3 regions of the Vreelandella sp. L-25 genome follow, and region 2 is predicted to be linked to each of the others. Evidence: predicted binding sites of a transcription regulator. Region 2 holds the regulator's gene; each other region holds the start of a gene.
The links. Region 2 encodes FliA, which starts transcription of late flagellar genes. Its sites were predicted from a motif close to CTAAAGTTNNNNNNNNNNCNGCCGATA; they were not measured.
Positions count from the first base shown of each region.

Region 1 (6,000 bases), on a different contig from region 2:
CGCAAGACTTCTTTTAGAGCTGGTTGATTATGCAAATTAGCGTTTTTGGTACCGGATATGTAGGACTCGTGGCAGGTGCGTGTTTGGCGGATGTGGGTCATCAGGTCATCTGCATGGATATTGATGCTAACCGCATCGCACAGCTTAGCCGTGGTGAGATCCCTATTTTCGAGCCAGGCCTGAGCCAGCTGGTAGCGCATAACGTTGCCGCTGGGCGTTTGCGATTTACCACAGATACCGCACAGGCGGTAACCGAAAGCGACACGCTGTTTATCGCGGTGGGCACCCCGCCAGACGAAGATGGCAGCGCTGATCTGCAGTACGTATTAAGCGTCGCGGAAAGTATCGGCCAGCACATGCAGGGCTATAAGCTGGTGGTTGATAAATCGACGGTACCGGTAGGCACGGCCGAGCGTGTCAGCGACACCATCAGCCGCGTGCTACAGCAGCGTAAGGTTGAACACCCTTTTGATGTGTGCTCCAACCCTGAGTTTATGAAAGAAGGCGCTGCCATTGACGACTTCACCCGCGGCGCCCGCATTATCGTAGGCACCGAGAGCGAGCGGGTAAAAGAGCGCATGAAAGCCTGCTACGCTCCCTATAACCGCAACCACGACAAGCTCATGTTTATGAGCGTGCGAGCGGCAGAACTGACGAAATATGCTGCCAACGCCATGCTGGCGACCAAAATCAGCTTTATGAACGAAATGGCGAATTTAGCGGAGCGCTTAGAGGTTGATATTGAAGACGTACGGCGGGGCATAGGGAGCGACCCGCGTATTGGCTATCACTTTATTTACCCTGGTTGTGGTTATGGCGGCTCCTGTTTTCCTAAAGATGTGCACGCCCTTGAGCAAGCTGCTTTGCAATTAGGTTACACGCCGGAATTATTAAAAGCCGTAGAAGCCGTTAATCAGCGCCAAAAACAAACGCTTTACATAAAACTGCAAGAGAGCCTCGGTAACTTAGAGGGAAAAGTGATTGCTATTTGGGGGCTAGCATTTAAGCCCGGCACCGATGATATGCGCGAAGCGCCCAGCCGAGCACTGATGGAAGCCCTGTGGGCAGCAGGCGCAAAGGTGCAAGCGTTCGACCCGGAAGCGATGGGTGAGTGCCGAAGGCTGTATGGCGAGCGTGACGACCTGATGCTCGCAGGCGACCGTATACAGGCAGTAAAAGGTGCCGATGCACTGGCCATCTGTACAGAGTGGAAGGAGTTTCGCACCGTTGACTTCACTTGGTTAGCAAGCCAGCTAAATAATAAATTAGTGGTAGATGGGCGTAATTTATACGCACCCAGCGCGTTGAGTGAGGCGGGTGTTTGCTATGTGGGTGTCGGTAGAAAGTCTTAATAAACAGAAGTTTATAGCTTTGGTTTGCTGTTTCTGGTAAATGGGTAAGCCCAGAGCTAATAAATTTGTTAAAGTTAATAGGCTCAATGCCGAATAAATAACTAATTAGCTAACTTGAATAATGGCTGCCGCAAAATCGGTAAGACGGCCGCACAACGCGAAAAAGGGACGGTACGCATGGCTTCCATTTCATCACTTGGTATTGGTTCAGGGCTGGACCTCAACGGCTTGCTAGACCAACTGCAAGAAGCCGAACGCGGCAAGCTGGAACCCATCGAGCGACAACTGGAAACTCAGCAAACCAAAATTTCCGCCTACGGCCAGCTACAAACGGCCCTGTCAGCGTTTCAGGACGCAGCGGATGCTCTCAACGACAGCACACTGTATGAGAGTCTCTCGACCAACGTTAGCGGTGAAGCATTCACTGCCACGGCCAATGGCGAAGCGCAGCCCGGTAGCTATAACGTATCCGTCACTCAGTTAGCCACATCGGGCACCCTGGCAACCGCAGGCGTGCCGGATTCAACTACCGCCCTGACCACAGAAGCGACCACGCTGACACTCAATTTTGCAGGCGCTGATCAAGCTGACGTTGTGGTGGACATTGCTGCCAACAGCTCGCTTGAAGAAGTGCGTGATGCCATTAATGCGAAAGAAGATAGTGGTGTCTCTGCCTCTATCATTTTCGACGGTGACAATTACCGGCTAGCACTCAACTCTACGCAAACCGGTGAAGACGCGTCTATCTCAGGCATAACGCTAGGGGCGGCATTTGGCGGGCAGTTGGAATCAGAGTTTACGCAAGCAGGCCAGGATGCGAAATTGAATGTCAACGGTGTGGCCATTACCAGCCCTACTAATCAGGTAGAGGGCGCCATTCAAGGCGTCACGCTGAACCTTCAAGCAGAAGGGGATAGCACGGTGAAAGTCGAGCAAAACACCCTAGCAGTACGCGAAGCGATAACCGGCTTTGTCGATGCCTACAACGACCTAAAAGGCACCATTGGCGAACTCACCAGCTTTAATGCGGAAACCGGCGCTGCTGGGGAGCTGCTGGGCGACAGCGCGGTACGCACGGTGGAGTCGCGTTTACGCAGCGTGTTGGGTGGAGGTATCGAAGGCCAGTTCTCGATGCTAACGGATATCGGTATTTCGCTGCAGCGAGACGGCACGCTGGAAATCGATAGCGGCAAGCTAGACGACGCCATTGCCAATAATCAGGGTGCGCTCTCCGCCTTTTTTGCAGGCGCTGCCGATAACGAAGGTATGGCAGGCCAAGTGAACCAAACCATCGAGCAGTTGCTAGGCACTAATGGTACGGTATCCGGCGCGATTTCTGGTGCTGAAAACCGCGTTGAGTCGCTGGGCGAGCGTTACACGCGCATGGAGCAATCCATCGAGCAGACCATTTCTCGCTACCGCACTCAGTTTGGCCAGTTGGATAGCATGATTGCCCAAATGAACCAAACCAGCAGCTACCTCACCCAGCAGTTTGATGCGTTAGGTGCACAGCTAGGCCGAAAATAATACCAACTTTGTTTAGCTATCTCCAAAGCGCCTGCGATAAGCAGGCGTTTTTATTGGGGTAATGGGGTATTCGGAGTTAGGTGATAAAAAAGACCTAAAGTTAGCCGTTGTTCCGTCGATAAGAATGCTATTAAATCCAGTCGAAACGCCACCGCTGGCGCAATGTATCAATAATTGTGGGTTTAGCCTTTTGCATTGAGGAACATCTGCATGGCGACAATAACCTCTCTAGGCGTCGGCTCTGGCCTGGACCTCACCGGCTTGTTGGATCAGCTTCAAGAAGCGGAGCGGGGCAAGCTCGCGCCTATCACGCTGCAGAAAAAACAGCAGCAGGCGAAAATTTCTGCCTACGGGCAGCTGCAAACATCGCTAAACAGCTTTCAAGATGCTGTAGCGAAACTCAACGACCCGAAGCTCTACCAAAGCCTTTCCGCGAACGTGCGTGGCGATGCCATTAAAGCCACTACCTCCGCCAGTGCCTTGCCCGGTAGCTACCGGGTAGAGGTATCTCAGTTGGCCACCTCTGGCACCCTGGCATCTAACCGCATCACGGGTGAAAAAAACGCCGCGCTAGACCTACAAGGGGCCACGGCCATACGGCTCAATTTTGGCGGCGCGGATTCGGTCGATATTGCCATTGCCCAACAGCAGCCTGGAAGCCATTCGTAACGCCATTAACGCCCACAAGGATGCCGGTGTTAACGCCACCATCATCAACGATGGGGAAGGCTACCGCCTGGCGCTCAGCTCCAAGGCCACGGGAGCAGATGCTTCGATTGAAGGCTTCAGCGTTGTAGATACCAGCCAGGACCCCGCGGTAACGGTAGCAGGGCCGTTTAGCGAAGATGCCGACACCAAGCGTTCTGGCGAAAATGCCGCGCTAACCGTCAATGGCATTGCCATCAGCAGTGCCAAAAACCAGATCGAAGGGGCCATTCAGGGGGTTACGCTCAACCTGGCCGAGTTGAGTATTGCCGAAGGCGAAACGGCCACCAGTACCATTAGCGTCGAACGAGACACCCTCAAGCAGCGCGAAGCCATCAACGACTTCGTGAAAGCGTTCAACGACCTGAAAGGCACCATTGCCAAACTCACCAGCTTTACCGGCGACAGCGAAACCGCAGGCGAGCTGGTCGGCGACAGCACCGTGCGCACCATTGAAAGCCGCTTACGCAGCGTGTTGACCGGTGGTGTGGAAGGTGGTGAACTGGGCACCCTGAACCAGCTAGGCATTACCCTGCAGCGCGACGGTAAGCTGGCAGTGGATGACGACAAGCTATCCGACCTGGTGGCCAATAACCCCCAGGCGCTGAGCGACTTCTTCGCGGGTGATAAAAAAGAGAACGGCCTGGCTGGCAAGCTGTCCACCACTATCGACCAAATGCTCAGCAACAATGGCGTGGTCAAGCTGGCCATTAGCGGTGCTGAAAACCGGGTGAAAAGCCTAGATGAGCGTTTTGAGCGTATGGAAGTGACCATCGAGCGCACCATGAGCCGCTACCGCTCTCAGTTCGGGCAGTTGGACAGTATGATTGCGCAAATGAACAGCATGAGTAGTTACCTCACCCAACAGTTTGATGCACTAGATGCCCAGCTAGGGCGCAAGAGGTAGCCGCTAAAAATCGCCCGCTAGCCCCCATTTCAAGGGGGCTTTTTCACTTCTGAGCCAGGGTGAAGGTGGAAAGAGCCATGGTAAAAGCAGCCACGGTAGGTGGTGAAGTTGGTGACTGCTGTGGGAGGCAGCTTTAGCTCGCGACCGATGTCAGCTAGTTGCCAAAAGTCATCACTAAGTTACCAAACATTACATAATTTTTTACTACTCACCCTAAAGGTTCTTCCCATCAGGCCGTTAATTAATACAACGGCGCTTCATGTCGCCGAAAAGCGGGCCTTCAAGGCCAGTGTTAACGCAAGGAGAATCACACCATGTCAGTGATCAATACCAACATCACATCGATGATCGGTCAGCAGAACCTAAACAAGAGCCAGAACGCATTACAAACGAGCATGGAAAGGCTCTCCTCCGGCCTGCGTATCAACAGCGCCAAGGATGATGCGGCGGGTCAGGCCATTGCGAACCGCATGACGGCTCAAATCACCGGTCTGGCACAGGCGCAGCGTAATGCCAATGACGGTATCTCCGTTGCCCAGACTGCCGAAGGCGCCCTGAATCAGGTCAACGATAACCTGCAGCGTATTCGTGAGCTGAGCGTGCAGGCACAAAATGCCACTAACTCCACCGAAGACCTTGAGTCCATCCAAGCAGAAATCGGCCAGCGCTTGAACGAAATCGACCGTATTTCTGAAGAAACCGACTTTAATGGCACCAAAGTGCTGGCAAGCGACCAAGAATTCAAGATTCAAGTGGGCGCCAACGACGGTGAAGCCATCACAGTTAATCTGAAGCAAATCACCCGTGAAACCCTCGGTCTGCAAGGTTTTAACGTCGATGGTGCTGCTTCTGAAAACGCGAAAGCAAAAGAGTCTGATCTTCAGGCTCAGGCTGGCGGTCGTATCGCAACTGGTGGTGTTAACAATGCTGACTACACGCTGACTACCGATAACACGGCGCTGACAGGTTCTCAGGTGCTTGGTGAGTTGGCAGCAACAAACACTATCACGTTTGCCGGTGAGACGCCTTTTGGCGTTGCAGCAACAGGCAGTACATTTACTGCCGATGGTGAGGGTAACTTCACCTATGGTGCAACCATTGCCAATGGCAGTTCTGCAGATATTGGCGCTGCGATTATTCCAGCTTCAGGCTCCATCAGCGCAACTTATGAGCTGAATACTGGTAACACCGTTGAAGTTAATATTGACAGTTCGGGTACCATTACCCGCGCGGGCGATGGAGCGGCTCTGTTTGTCACAGGTACGGGCGAGCTATCTGAAAATAGTGGTAATGGTGCTGTTGCCGCTACAGTAGATAGCCTTATGGCTAAGCTGGACACAGATGCAACAAATAACTTGTCAAATGCTAGTCTAACGCTTGAAGACGGTACTACTTTTACAGGTACTGATGCTGCTGCGGGCGTGGCAATTACTAATGCTAAAATTAGCGCAGAAGACCTGATTGCCGCTGCAAACTCAGATGCCGGTAATGACATTACTGTAGCTAACG
Region 1 is NZ_JBSXNH010000011.1:3,082-9,081, reverse strand. Features, by position in the region: gene AC13CN_RS00355 (UDP-glucose dehydrogenase family protein) at 30-1,352, shown strand; gene fliD (flagellar filament capping protein FliD) at 1,530-2,879, shown strand; gene AC13CN_RS00345 (flagellar cap protein FliD N-terminal domain-containing protein) at 3,090-3,548, shown strand; gene fliD (flagellar filament capping protein FliD) at 3,517-4,491, shown strand; gene AC13CN_RS00335 (flagellin N-terminal helical domain-containing protein) at 4,806-6,000, shown strand, end outside.
Region 1: fliD (flagellar filament capping protein FliD) is a predicted target of FliA. The motif match lies at 1,421-1,447, and genes of this name have one in related genera.

Region 2 (6,000 bases):
GGTGGTTCAGCACTCGCTACGGGCCGTGTTGTCGCGCTTCCTGCGCCGCCGCATGCGCCACTTAGTGGTGATGTCTCAAGCGGAAATTCCCGACGACCGCACCCTGCGCGTTACCACGCTGGTGGGTGGTCGCTAATGGCCACACTTCGAGCGGTAATAGCCTTTTACGTTTTGGCAACAGGTGAAACATGAGCGTTAGACGTTTTGTCGGAGCAAATAGCCGCGACGTAATGCGCCAAGTGCGCGAAGTGTTAGGTGATGATGCACTTATTGTCGCCAACCGTCGCACCGAAGGCGGCGTTGAAATTCTCGCCATGGCGGATGACGCCGTTGACCAGTTCGACCCGTCGCCGACGACGCCAGCGGAGGAGCCGAAGGCTAGCCCCGCGCCAGCGCCTGTCTTTTCACTGCCAAAGCAACCAGACCCCCTAGAGGCGATGAGTGAGCGTCTGCTTCGGGAAATGCAAGATATGCGCGAACTACTGGCCCGCCGCCAGCCGTTGCCAACGACTCAAAGCGGTGCAGACACCGCCTACGAGCACCTACGGCAGTTGATGGCCCGGGTTGGCTTCAGTACAGAGCTGAGCGAAGAGGTGCTGGAAGCATTGCCAGATGAGTTGAGCGCGCTCGAGGCTACTAACGACGCGCCGCTTAACTGGCTGCGTGAGCAGTTAATGGCACGGCTTAACGTGCTGCAGCACGAAGAGAGCTTCTTTGATCAAACGGGCATCGTCGCATTGGTTGGCCCCACTGGGGTGGGTAAAACGACCACTACTGCGAAGCTTGCGGCACGCTTTGTGATGCGCCACGGCACTCGCCCAGTGGCGCTAGTGACCACCGATAGCTTCCGTATCGGCGCTCATGAGCAGCTGCGCATTTATGCACGGCTCTTGGATACGCCCATGTATGCCCTAGACGCTGAACAGCCGATTGATGAATTGGTTGGTCGGCTACAAGGTAAGCAGTGGGTGATTATTGATACCGTGGGGATGAGCCAGCGGGATCAGCGGGTGATTGAACAGATCGCCCATTTACAGGGTGGGAAGTCCACCGTGCGTCTGGTGCTGTTGCTCAACGCCGCCAGTCAGCCGGAAACGCTAGAAGAAGTCGTATTGCGCTACCGCCAAGCGGCGAGAGCTGCAGGTGCCGAGTTAGACGACTGTATCATCACGAAGCAAGACGAAGCTGGGCGGCTTGCGCCGGTATTAGACATCGTCATGCGCCACGGTATGAGGGTGCTGTTTGGCTCCTATGGCCAGCAGGTGCCAGAAGATATGGTGGTCGCGACACCACCCGCACTGATTGATCAAGCACTGTCGGCCAACGTTTCGAGTAGCGCGCGTGCTGAAACAGCCCCACTCAGCTTGCCACGCTGGTCGCGGGATGTGTTAGGGCAGGGGCGCAGGCTCTCCTCGGTGTTAACCCGCTTGCGTCAGCGTGTCGTCGATTTTCACCGCTTGGAAGCCGCCTGGGACATCGCAGCGTTGCCGGGGGTGATACAAGACCAGCGCCTAGATGAGCTGTTAGCCGGAGCCTCCACCACTCGTGACGCGTTAGGGGTGGTTTGGTCGCCCCGCCGCAACGAGCGAGGTTGTGACTGGTCGATGCCAGATGTTGCCTTGAATGAGCAAGGTGCTTGGCTGGCACTGACTCGCCTTCAGCACCGTCAGCTAGCGGGCTGGCAGCCACGTTTGGTGCGTTGTGCAGGAGATGTTGCGGTTCATCTGCTGCCTACCCTGCCAGACGCTGAGGCGCTGGCTTGGCTAAACGCTCAGCATCTGACGTGGGTCAGCATGGTGCCCGCGAGCCAGCGGGTATACTGCCAGGGCGAGCGCTATACCCTGCGTTCCCTGTTCCAAGAAAGCACCTTAACCCATAGCGTGGGCATCCGTTTCCGCGGGCAAAGCATGCAGCTTTCCAGCGCCTATGTTGAAGCGCAGGACGTATCAGGTAACCCCGTATTGGCGTGGGTCGGTGAGGTAAGCGACCCTGAAAGCACTAAGCGAATCGTGCGCCGCTACTGGCTAACGCCTGCACGTTTGGGCAGCGATGTGTTAACGCTTTTAATCACTCAACTGCAGAGTGACGGACTGGCATCGCTCACCAAGCGTGCTTGGCAGCAGCTTAAAGAGGCCGATGGGGGTGATGTCAGCAGCGAGCTGCGCCTGCTGATGGCCAGCGGCGCGGCTGCAGTAGCTGGCCATCTAGATATCGTTGACGATGAGGACGCTCAGGCCCTGCGAGCCGATTTGCTGCGCTTGTTAGGAACCCAGCGCAAGCGGCGTGATACGGCACTGCTTGATGCATTAGTACACGTTCTGATGGCGCGCGATGCCATTCGTCAGCTAGGTAGCGTCAGTCGTGAGGGCGTGGTATGAGTGGCCAGGATCAGGCGGCTGGCCTGCGCAAATGGGCCGATTTACAGCGCCAGCAGCGCGGTGCTGATGAAGTCGGCCATAACGTGGAAAGTGACGAGACAGTGCCTGCCGCACCCGTTAACGAAGAGGAAGCCGCCGCGTATACCCAGGAGGCCATGGCACCGACGGTAGCTGCTGCTGCCGAGCCTGCCACCGTGGCGCCTCCAAGACCGAAAAAAACGTTAGTGGTAGTAGGCTTACCTCATGCTGGCGCAGCGCAGGTGGACAAAGTGCGAGGTCGGCTGGGGCAATGGTCGGCCCTTGGGAGGCAATGGGCAGGTGACCCACAGGATTGGGATGTTCATATTGTCATGCCTGACAGCGCCTCGCTGACTGACTTAGCCGAGCGTTACTCACGCTGGGCGTTGTGGATCAACAGTGATGCTGACGCCTTTGCCACCATGTACCGAGTGTTGCGCCAATTACGCGAGCATGGTGGTCCGCGGCGTCTTCTAGCCCTTCATGAACCCCACCTGCCGCGCCGGGGGTTGCTGGATAATTTGGGCAATGCTTCCGCTCGTTATTTAGATATTGAGCTTCTGCTGCTGGCGCGCTAGCGGCGGGCCAGGGTGCATGTGTCGCTCAAGGGGAGAGTTATGCAGAGTTTGGCGAGTTGGGTAAGTAACGCTAAGCAGATGGCTATTGAGGCGTTGATAAAACCTGCAAAGTTGTTAACAGTAAGAAAAATGGGCTGTTTAGGGCTAGTAGCAGGGTTATGGCTTTTCGCGTTGAATACGCAGGCCGCAACCGGCAGTTGGAGCAGCCAAGTGCCTAGTGTGATGGTAGCAATGAGCGACCGTACCAGCAGCAGCCAGGCGATAACCCCGCCAGCGGGCGTCCCACTGCGTAATGCTGTGCTGTCGCGAATTCAATGGCGCTTTGAATCACCGCCGGGAACGCCTGTGAACGCTTGGCTATGTCATCCTGAACGCTGTGTTGCACTATCAGGCATGCGCGGTAGCACGACCGCTCTATCGGGAATGTTGGCGAGCGCACCGCTGTACTTTCGGTTTACGCTGCAGCCAGGGCAACGCCCTGTGCGAGTACAGGGGTTACAAGTGATCGTGAACTATCAGTAAAGGTTGTTAAGCCGCGAGGCACGAGGATGTATACAGCACAAGGCAGGATCAAACAGAGTGAGCTGTTAACTCAATACATGCCACTGGTGAGACGTCAGGCCTTAACGCTGCAGGTAAGGTTGCCCGCGAGTATTGAGCTGGATGATCTGATCCAGGCGGGTATGGTGGGCTTGTTAGAGGCATTAGGGCGCTTTGATGCTGCCCAAGGAGCAACATTTGCTACCTTTGCAAGCCAGCGCATCCGTGGCGCGATGATGGACGAGCTGCGCACTCGTGACTGGCTGCCCCGCAGCGTACGCCGCTCGGCACGGGCGGTAGATGATGCTGTGCGTCGTTTAGAGCAGCAGCTGGGGCGCCCCCCGGAAGAGGGGGAGATTGCCCGTGAACTGGAGATGCCGCTAAGTGATTACCAGCAACTGCTCAACGATACCAATAGCGGGAAATTATTGCCGTTCGAAGAGCTCATTGCGGATGGCGGCGAGCCTGCGGGGGACGACACTCACCGACAGCCGTTTGAACAATTATTGGATGAACAGCAGCGGCAAACGCTGATCGACGCCATTGAAGCACTGCCCGAGCGCGAGAAGCTGCTAATGGCGCTGTATTACCAAGAAGAGATGAATCTAAAAGAAGTGGGCGCTGTGCTCGGTGTCACCGAATCACGGGTTTCACAGCTTCACAGCCAGGCGGTGAGTCGGCTGCGTGCTCGCCTACATGAGACTAATTAATCCTCTCACTCACTAACCATAACCGGCGAGGAGCCGTTGATGAATCCATCTACGCTGATCGGTATATTTGCCAGCATGCTGTTGTTGGTAAGCGTTTTATTTTTTACCGCAGAGTCTCCCGAGAGCTTTATTAACTTACCGGGGCTTGCCATTGTGGTCACTGGCACGCTGGCGGCCACGTTTATCAGCTATCCGCTGAAAGAAGTGCTGCGTGTGGTGCGTCTGGTTGGTTTAGTTTTCCGCCGTGAAAACACCTATGTGCGAGATGACATCAATGAGTTGGTTTCCATGTCGCGCCTTTGGTTTAAGGGGGATGTTAGAGCGGTTGAGAAAGAACTGGAACATACCCGTAATCCGTTTTTGCGCACCGGTATTCAACTGGTCATTGCGAATACAAAAGAGGATGAAATCTTCGACATGCTGCGCTGGCGTATTGCGCGGCTGAAAGCCCGCGAGCATGCTGAAGCCCAAATTTTCCGCACCATGGCCACCTATGCACCGGCCTTTGGCATGATTGGTACTTTGGTAGGCTTGGTCAACATGCTCGAAGTGATGGATGCGGGTGACCTGGAAGTAATTGGGCCCCGGATGGCAGTGGCGCTGTTGACTACTTTCTATGGCATCCTGTTGGCCAATTTGGTGTTTAAACCGATTGCCGTGAAGCTAGAGCGGCGTACGGAAGAGCGCCTTATCACTATGAACATGGTGCTGGAAGGCATTTCGCTAATTACCAAGCGCCGTCTGCCATCGTTTATTGAAGAGACGCTTAACTCCTTCGTAGCGAATTACCACGACGAAATTCGTGACTCGAACGTTAAGCCTCGGCCCGATATGGGTTCCGCATTAAAAGGGTAGCGCCATGCTCGACCGCGACTCACGGCATGCTTTGGAGCTTCCCGCCGAAGTGGGGGAGAGTGACGAGAGCTGGCTGACCAGTTACCTGGATGTATTGACGCTGCTGATTACCCTGTTTGTACTGCTGTTGGCGCTTACGCCATCCGGCGGTGGCGAAGGGAGTGAAAGCAGTATCATGGATCCCTCGAATGCCGTTACGTCACTGCCATTGGCTAGCCTAGCCACAGGAATACTTCCCCGCCACGATGGCTTACATCCCCAAATGGCAGGGCTTGATATCCCTGGAGTGAGTGTCTCCCAGGGGCAAGAGGGCGTTACGCTACGTATTGACGATAGCCTTTTATTTCCCAGTGGCAATGATGTGCTAACGCCCCAGGGGCAAGTTGTGTTAGAACGGCTCTCTCCGGTGCTACAGGCTTTTGATGGTCAAATTTCCGTTGAGGGCCACACCGATAATGTGCCGATCGCGACCGCTCGGTTTCCGTCTAACTGGGAACTCTCAGTGGGACGAGCTATCGCAGTGGTACGCCAGTTAGAGCGGCAAGGTATTGCCATTTCACGTATGCGGGCCGTCGGCTATGCCGACACCCAACCCATGGAAAGTAATGCTACTGCGGAAGGGCGAGCTGCCAACCGACGCGTTGAGCTGTTGCTGAAGCAACAGGTCAAGGGGTAAAGAGATATCTCGAGGCTATCTTCGTGTCGAAGCATCATTCGCTACTGACAGCTGTAAAACGCTGATGGCCCGGGCCGATGCCGCTATGTATCAAGCCAAGCACAGCGGCCGTAATCGAGTAGAGGTTGCGGAAGAGCGTGCGCTTAACCCGGAGGAGCAGGTGCCTCTGTGATAGAGGCGCCGCTACACAGCGACTGCATGCGTTGAATGGCATCGCCAGCACCTTCCAAACTAAAGGTCATGTA
Region 2 is NZ_JBSXNH010000058.1:48,218-54,217, forward strand. Features, by position in the region: gene flhA (flagellar biosynthesis protein FlhA) at 1-136, shown strand, start outside; gene flhF (flagellar biosynthesis GTPase FlhF) at 189-2,378, shown strand; gene AC13CN_RS06845 (hypothetical protein) at 2,375-2,974, shown strand; gene AC13CN_RS06850 (flagellar protein FlhE) at 3,014-3,496, shown strand; gene AC13CN_RS06855 (RNA polymerase sigma factor FliA) at 3,523-4,224, shown strand; gene AC13CN_RS06860 (motility protein A) at 4,264-5,079, shown strand; gene AC13CN_RS06865 (OmpA/MotB family protein) at 5,084-5,755, shown strand; gene AC13CN_RS06870 (hypothetical protein) at 5,899-6,000, opposite strand, start outside.

Region 3 (6,000 bases), on a different contig from region 2:
CAAGCTGGCGAGGGCCAGTAGCCTGCCCGGTGTGGCCACCAGAATGTCCACGCCTTCGATCAAACGCTCCTTTTGGGGCGCGGTATCCATACCGCCGTACGCGGCCATTGAGGTGAGCGGGGTATGCTTGGCGTATTGGGCCACGCTGGCTTCCACCTGAACCGCTAGCTCGCGGGTGGGTACGAGGATCAGCGCACGAATGCGTTTACCGCGCAGCGGCTCTGCGGCTTTGCTGAATTTTTCCAGCAACGGCAGCACAAAGGCCGCGGTTTTGCCCGTGCCTCCATCCCAACCAGGTATAATCCTGTCATGACGCTAAACGCACACGCATGTAGGGCGTTTTGTCTCCATTCCGAATGAACAGAGTCGTGGTCGATGATTAACACCAAAATTTACAAGGCGGTGTACGAGCTTGCCGAAAAGCTGATGAAGGCGGCTGCCAAAGATGACCGCGCCACTTTTGAAGCGCTGTATGCCGAGCTTGAGGCGATCTGCACCGAGCACGAGAATACCGGGAAAGACCACCCAGAGCAGTGGGAAACCCTGGCCGACTTCACCGAAGAGCTAGAAGACGCGCTGCCCATCTACCAAAAAGCGCTGGATAAGGCGGTAGCCAAGCAGTCGAACGACCACATTGCCTCGATTGGTTTTTCCATGGCGGCACTGCAAGTGGAGCTGGGCGACAACCAGGCGGCGATTGAACGCTTGCAGCAGGCCCAGGCCAGTGCCCACACTATTGAAGATAACGAACTTAAAGCAGAAATTGATGAGCTGCTGGCAACATTAACTACCGGTTAGGACCTGATTTTGACCAACAACGATATTTTTCGCCGTATCCGCTACACCTTTGATTTAAAAGACAATACCATCGTGGATATCTTCGCGCTGGCAGAAGTGCCCGTTACCCAGCCGCAGGTCACCGCGTGGCTAAAAAAAGACGAAGACGACGCTTTCGTCACGATGAAGAACCGCGAGCTGGCCGCGTTCTTGAACGGTTTTATCAGCTTTAAGCGCGGCAAGCGTGAAGGCCCGCAGCCTGCGCCAGAATCGCAGCTGAACAACAACATGGTGTTCCAGAAGCTGCGCATCGCGCTGAACATGAAGGCAGAGGATATTTTAAAAGTGTTCGATCAGATGGGCCTGCCGCTTAGCCCTCACGAACTCAGCGCGTTTTTCCGCAAGCCCAGCCACAAGAATTACCGCGAGTGCAAAGACCAAATGCTGCGTAATTTCCTGATGGGCATTCAGCGGCAGCTTCGCCCCAACGATAACGGTTAAGCGAGGTGCTCGCGTTTCACACATACGAAGATCGCATTGCCTGAGACGTTATCCCAGGGCGTGATGGTCTGGTAATCATGCTCAAACACGTGCACCTCGAAGGTAGGCTCCAGCAGGGCGATGAGTTCGCTAAAACTGACGGCCACCATGGGGTGCTCGTCGTACCACACCTTCGTTGTCTCCGCCGTGGTCTTTTCGATGCTCAGCCGCAGCGACTGCCGCTCCCCTTGGCCGCTGTAGTGCCACCCGGAGCGGAAAGTGAACCTATCCTCCGCCTGCTGGACCGTGTGCTTGACGAACAGCGCGTTGTCGATCCGCTGCTTATCCACCGCGTTGAAGCAGAACACGCCGCCCTCGTTCAAGGCGCGGTGGGCACTGGCGATGCAGTCGCCGAGCTTGTCCAGGCCATCGCTGTAGTGGATGGAGTAGAGAAAGCAGGTGATGAGATCCAGCGGCTCGTCGACCTCAAAGCTGCTCATATCCTGCAGTGAGAAGTGCGCCTCTGGGCAGCGTTGGGCGGCAATATCCAGCATCGGTTGGTTAATATCCAACCCGCTGCTGGTGTAGCCAGCATCCAGAAAATAACGCACGTGAGGGCCGGTGCCGCAGGCTAAGTCCAAATGGCGTTTGCCTTCATTACCAAAAATTTGGTGCAGGCGACGAATGGCGTGGCTTTGGGCCAGGTAGTCGATGTCGACGCACATCAAATCGTAGTAGCCAGACAGGTCGGTGTAGAGCGCGTTGACGGACATAGTGGCCTAATGGTGAGGGCTGACATAAATGAGGAGGCGCATAGTAAACGAGCGGTTGGAGTTTGAGAAGGCGTAGGAGTGGCTTGGCCAAGCGGCGATCAAGTTTGCACTCTTTCACAGCCTGGCTAGCGCTTTAGGGTTAATGTGATTAAAGAAATTGTGTGATGGTCCGATAACTACTAAAGTCGCACGACACATTCGATTGCCATACGAGGCTGCCATGCTAAAACCCTTTGCTCTCATTCTCTATGCGTTGCTCCTGGCGATGACTTCTTATGTACAGGCGTCTACCACCGAGGCGGCGGAAGCGGCCGCGCTCGCTTGGCTGGAAGCGATCGATCAAGGTGAATATGAGCAGGCTTGGGAAAAGTCGTCGCCGCTGTTGAAGACGCCGCTTTCTCCCACCATGCTGCAGCGCGTGGTGACGCTGGCCCGCAACGATTTGGGCAGCGTCGAGTCGCGGCGGCGCATCCGCATGTCGCAGTACACCTCGATGCCTGGGGCGCCGCGCAACGACTACAAAGAGTTCGCTTTTAAAACCCAGTTCACGAATAACCAGCGCGTGGTCGAAGTCGTCACGCCACATCTGGAAGAGGGCACGTGGCGAGTGAGCGGCTACTACGTGCAGTAACGTGATTCGCGCCCATCAATAGCCGCCAACGTTGGCGGCTAGTGTGTTTTCTACACGATCAGCCCCGCCAGTGCCTGCATCCCCAGGACTAGCAGAAGCACCACACTGCCCAGCGCTAGGCTGGTCTTCAGCGCATGGCGTTTCCACATGCTTTCCACTCGGTGCCCAAAACGGTGTACCAGCCATGCTAGTCCGTAGTAACGCAGCCCGCGGGCGATGAGGGCGGCCAGGGCGAACAGCGCGATGGGGTAGCCCGAGAGCCCGGCGGTAATCATCGCCACCTGAAACGGAATCGGCAAAATGCCAATGGCGAGAATGGCTGCAAAGCCGTACTGGTCAAAGAAGCCTTGAAACGCCTGATAGCTCTGCTCCATCCCCATAAATTCGATAAACCACGTGCCGAGGGATTGGTAGAGCACCATGCCCACGCCGTAGCCCACTATCGAAGCCACTAAACAGCCCAGCGTGGTAACGGCGGCAATAGCCCAGATGCGCTGCCGGTTCACTGCCATTAGCGGGATTAATACCAGTTCAATGGGAATCGGCAGAATAATGGTTTCTAAAAAGGAGAGGGTGGCGAGCAGCCACAACATATTTTTCGAGCCGTTAATACGCTCAAACCACTGCTTTGTACGCGTTGATGTAAAGGCCATAGGAGCGCTACAGGGAAGGGTTAATACGGCGGTAAACAGCGGTTAATAAGCTATACACGCCAAACGCAAATAGCCCAACAGCCACAAACGCGAGCAGCCACTGGCCCAAGGCTTGGCCTCTTAACGTGCTGAACACTTCGGTCGTGCCGCCCGCTTGGTTAGGGTTGAACTGGTAAGCCGCTAGGATAAAGAAGCTGCCAACCATAACAAATACCAAGCCACGCACCGCTAAACCAAAGCGGCATACTGGGTAAGCCCAGCGCTGCACTTTGGCAGGCATTGAGAAGTGGCGGTCGAATTTTGCTTTCCAGCCTTTAATGGCATGGGCGATGCCCGCGCCAATCAGCGCAATGCCGACTGCGGCCACCAGCCAGCGCCCGAAGGGCTGCTGCATCAGCCAACTGGCCGCACTTTCAGAACCATCTCCTGAGCCGCTAGAGCCGCCGATATGAACCACAAGCTTGGCAGCAAAAAAGGCCAAGAACGTATGCGTAACGGCGCTAACCAGCAAGCCCCCGCGAATCGCCAGCCCTTTAGTGCCGCTGCCGTGGTGATCAGTATCCTGAAGGGCTTGCAGCGTGCGCCATACGGCATAGCCCACTAACCCCAATGCAATAACGCCCAGCAGCACTTTGCCGAAGGGGGCGGTTAGTACGCTTTCAAGCGCGCCGCGGCTGCCTTCGGTTTGGCCGCCTTGGCCAAACGCGGCGAGCGCGGCTAAGCCGCCTACCAGTAAATACACGACCCCCCGCGAGGCGTAGCCCAAGCGGGCGAACAGTTTTACCGCATCCCGTTGGTTCGGGGGGGTACTGTCCATGATGTCCTCCTGACGTAAATGGCAATGGCGATCCTTCCGGAGGCCCATACTGTGGGTGTAGGGAGATAATGTCCAGCGTAGCGTTTATTGGGCATTTGGCGATAAAAGGGATGCAAACTGAGCAAGATTCGGGTGGGCCCTGGGGCCTTCGCTGGTTAAGCTTGAACTACTGTGAGCGTTATCCCTTAGCCTTACCCGTGAGATAGAAGCAATGAACGACTACGCCCGCATCGAAAAAGCCATGGCCTTTATGGTGGCCAACGCCACCCAGCAGCCGAGTTTGGAGACGGTGGCGGCGCAGGTGCATTTGAGCGCGTTCCATTTTCAGCGGCTGTTTTGCCGCTATGCAGGCGTTAGCCCCAAGCGCTTTTTGCAGGCGCTGACGCTGGCGCGGGGTAAACAGCTCATTGCCTCGGCGCAAAGCCTGGCCGATACCGCCCAGGCGCTGGGGCTAAGCGGTGGCTCGCGGCTTTACGATCATTTTGTGACACTGGAAGCGGTCACGCCTGGCGAGTTTAAGCGCCAAGGGGAGGGCGTGGAGATTGCTTACGGCATTCATCCCACGCCGTTTGGCGAAGTGTTGGTGGCAGCGACGCCAAGGGGTATTTGCCGAATGGGGTTTCTGGCCGCCACGCCCGAGGCAGAGATGCTGGCTCAGCTCGCCGCTGAGTGGCCGCGCAGTACCGTGCGCCACCGGCCAGAGGCGACCCGCTATGCCGTCGATGCGCTGTTCGAGCCAGGGAAAACGGCTGCGCCGGGGGCGCTGTCGCTACACGTACGCGGCACCAATTTTCAGCTGAACGTTTGGCGAGCGCTGCTGATGATTCCGGACGGGCAGCTTGCCAGTTACTCCCATATTGCCCAGGCGCTGGGGGCGCCGAAATCATCGCGGGCGGTGGGTAATGCAGTGGGGGCTAACCCGGTGGCGTTGTGGATTCCCTGCCACCGGGTGATTCAGCAAAGCGGCGCGCTAGGCGGCTACCGTTGGGGGCTAGATGTGAAACGCAAAGTGCAGGCCTGGGAAGCTGCCCAGTACGCTGAACAGTTGGAAAGCGCCCACGGCTAGTGCCCAAACACCGACCAGCCGGTGCGTTGTACGAACATCTCCAGCGCCCGTGCGCCTAGTAGGCTGTTGCCATAGCGATCTAACCCTGGCGACCATACCGCCAGCGAACCGCGCCCCGGCGCGATGGCTAAAATGCCGCCGCCCACGCCGCTTTTGCCTGGCAGGCCCACGCGAAAGGCGAACTCCCCCGAGGCGTCGTAGTGGCCGCACATCATCATCAGCGAGTTGATCCGCCGTGCCCGCTGGGGCGATACCACCCGCAGGTTGCTGGGGCGGTTGACTCCATCGGAGGCCAGAAACAGCCCGGCGTGGGCCAACTGTTCGCTGCTCATGGCGATAGCGCACTGGTGAAAGTAGGTGCCGAGCACTTTATCGACATCGTGGCGCAGCCGCCCAAAGGCTTTCATAAAGTGGGCTAGCGAAGCGTTGCGATCTTTGTGCTCCATTTCCGACGCAGCGACTTGATGATCAAAACAGATGCTGTTGTCGTCTGCGATGTAGCGCACAAAGCTCAAAATTTCGGCCAGAGTCTCTTTGGGTTCGTGGCCCATCATAATGGCATCCACCACCGCAATGGCCCCGGCATTGATGAACGGGTTGCGCGGTTTGCCGCCCTCATGCTCTAGCTGAACGATGGAGTTGAACGGGTCGCCGGAAGGCTCGCGGCCTACTTTTGACCACAGTCCATCGCCCCATTTCCCCAGCGCAATGGTCAAGGTAAATACCTTGGAAATACTCTGAATCGAGAAGGGCGTGGTCGCGCAGCCCGCCGAAAAGCGCTCGCCCTCTACCGTGGCTAGGCT
Region 3 is NZ_JBSXNH010000070.1:1,876-7,875, forward strand. Features, by position in the region: partial or broken gene AC13CN_RS11705 (transcription termination factor Rho) at 1-15, shown strand, start outside; partial or broken gene AC13CN_RS11710 (DEAD/DEAH box helicase) at 7-282, opposite strand; gene AC13CN_RS11715 (hypothetical protein) at 376-798, shown strand; gene AC13CN_RS11720 (YehS family protein) at 808-1,278, shown strand; gene AC13CN_RS11725 (class I SAM-dependent DNA methyltransferase) at 1,275-2,030, opposite strand; gene AC13CN_RS11730 (DUF4019 domain-containing protein) at 2,251-2,661, shown strand; gene AC13CN_RS11735 (YqaA family protein) at 2,712-3,314, opposite strand; gene AC13CN_RS11740 (DUF1206 domain-containing protein) at 3,322-4,131, opposite strand; gene AC13CN_RS11745 (methylated-DNA--[protein]-cysteine S-methyltransferase) at 4,343-5,197, shown strand; gene AC13CN_RS11750 (glutaminase) at 5,194-6,000, opposite strand, start outside.
Region 3: AC13CN_RS11730 (DUF4019 domain-containing protein) is a predicted target of FliA. The motif match lies at 2,179-2,205, and genes of this name have one in related genera.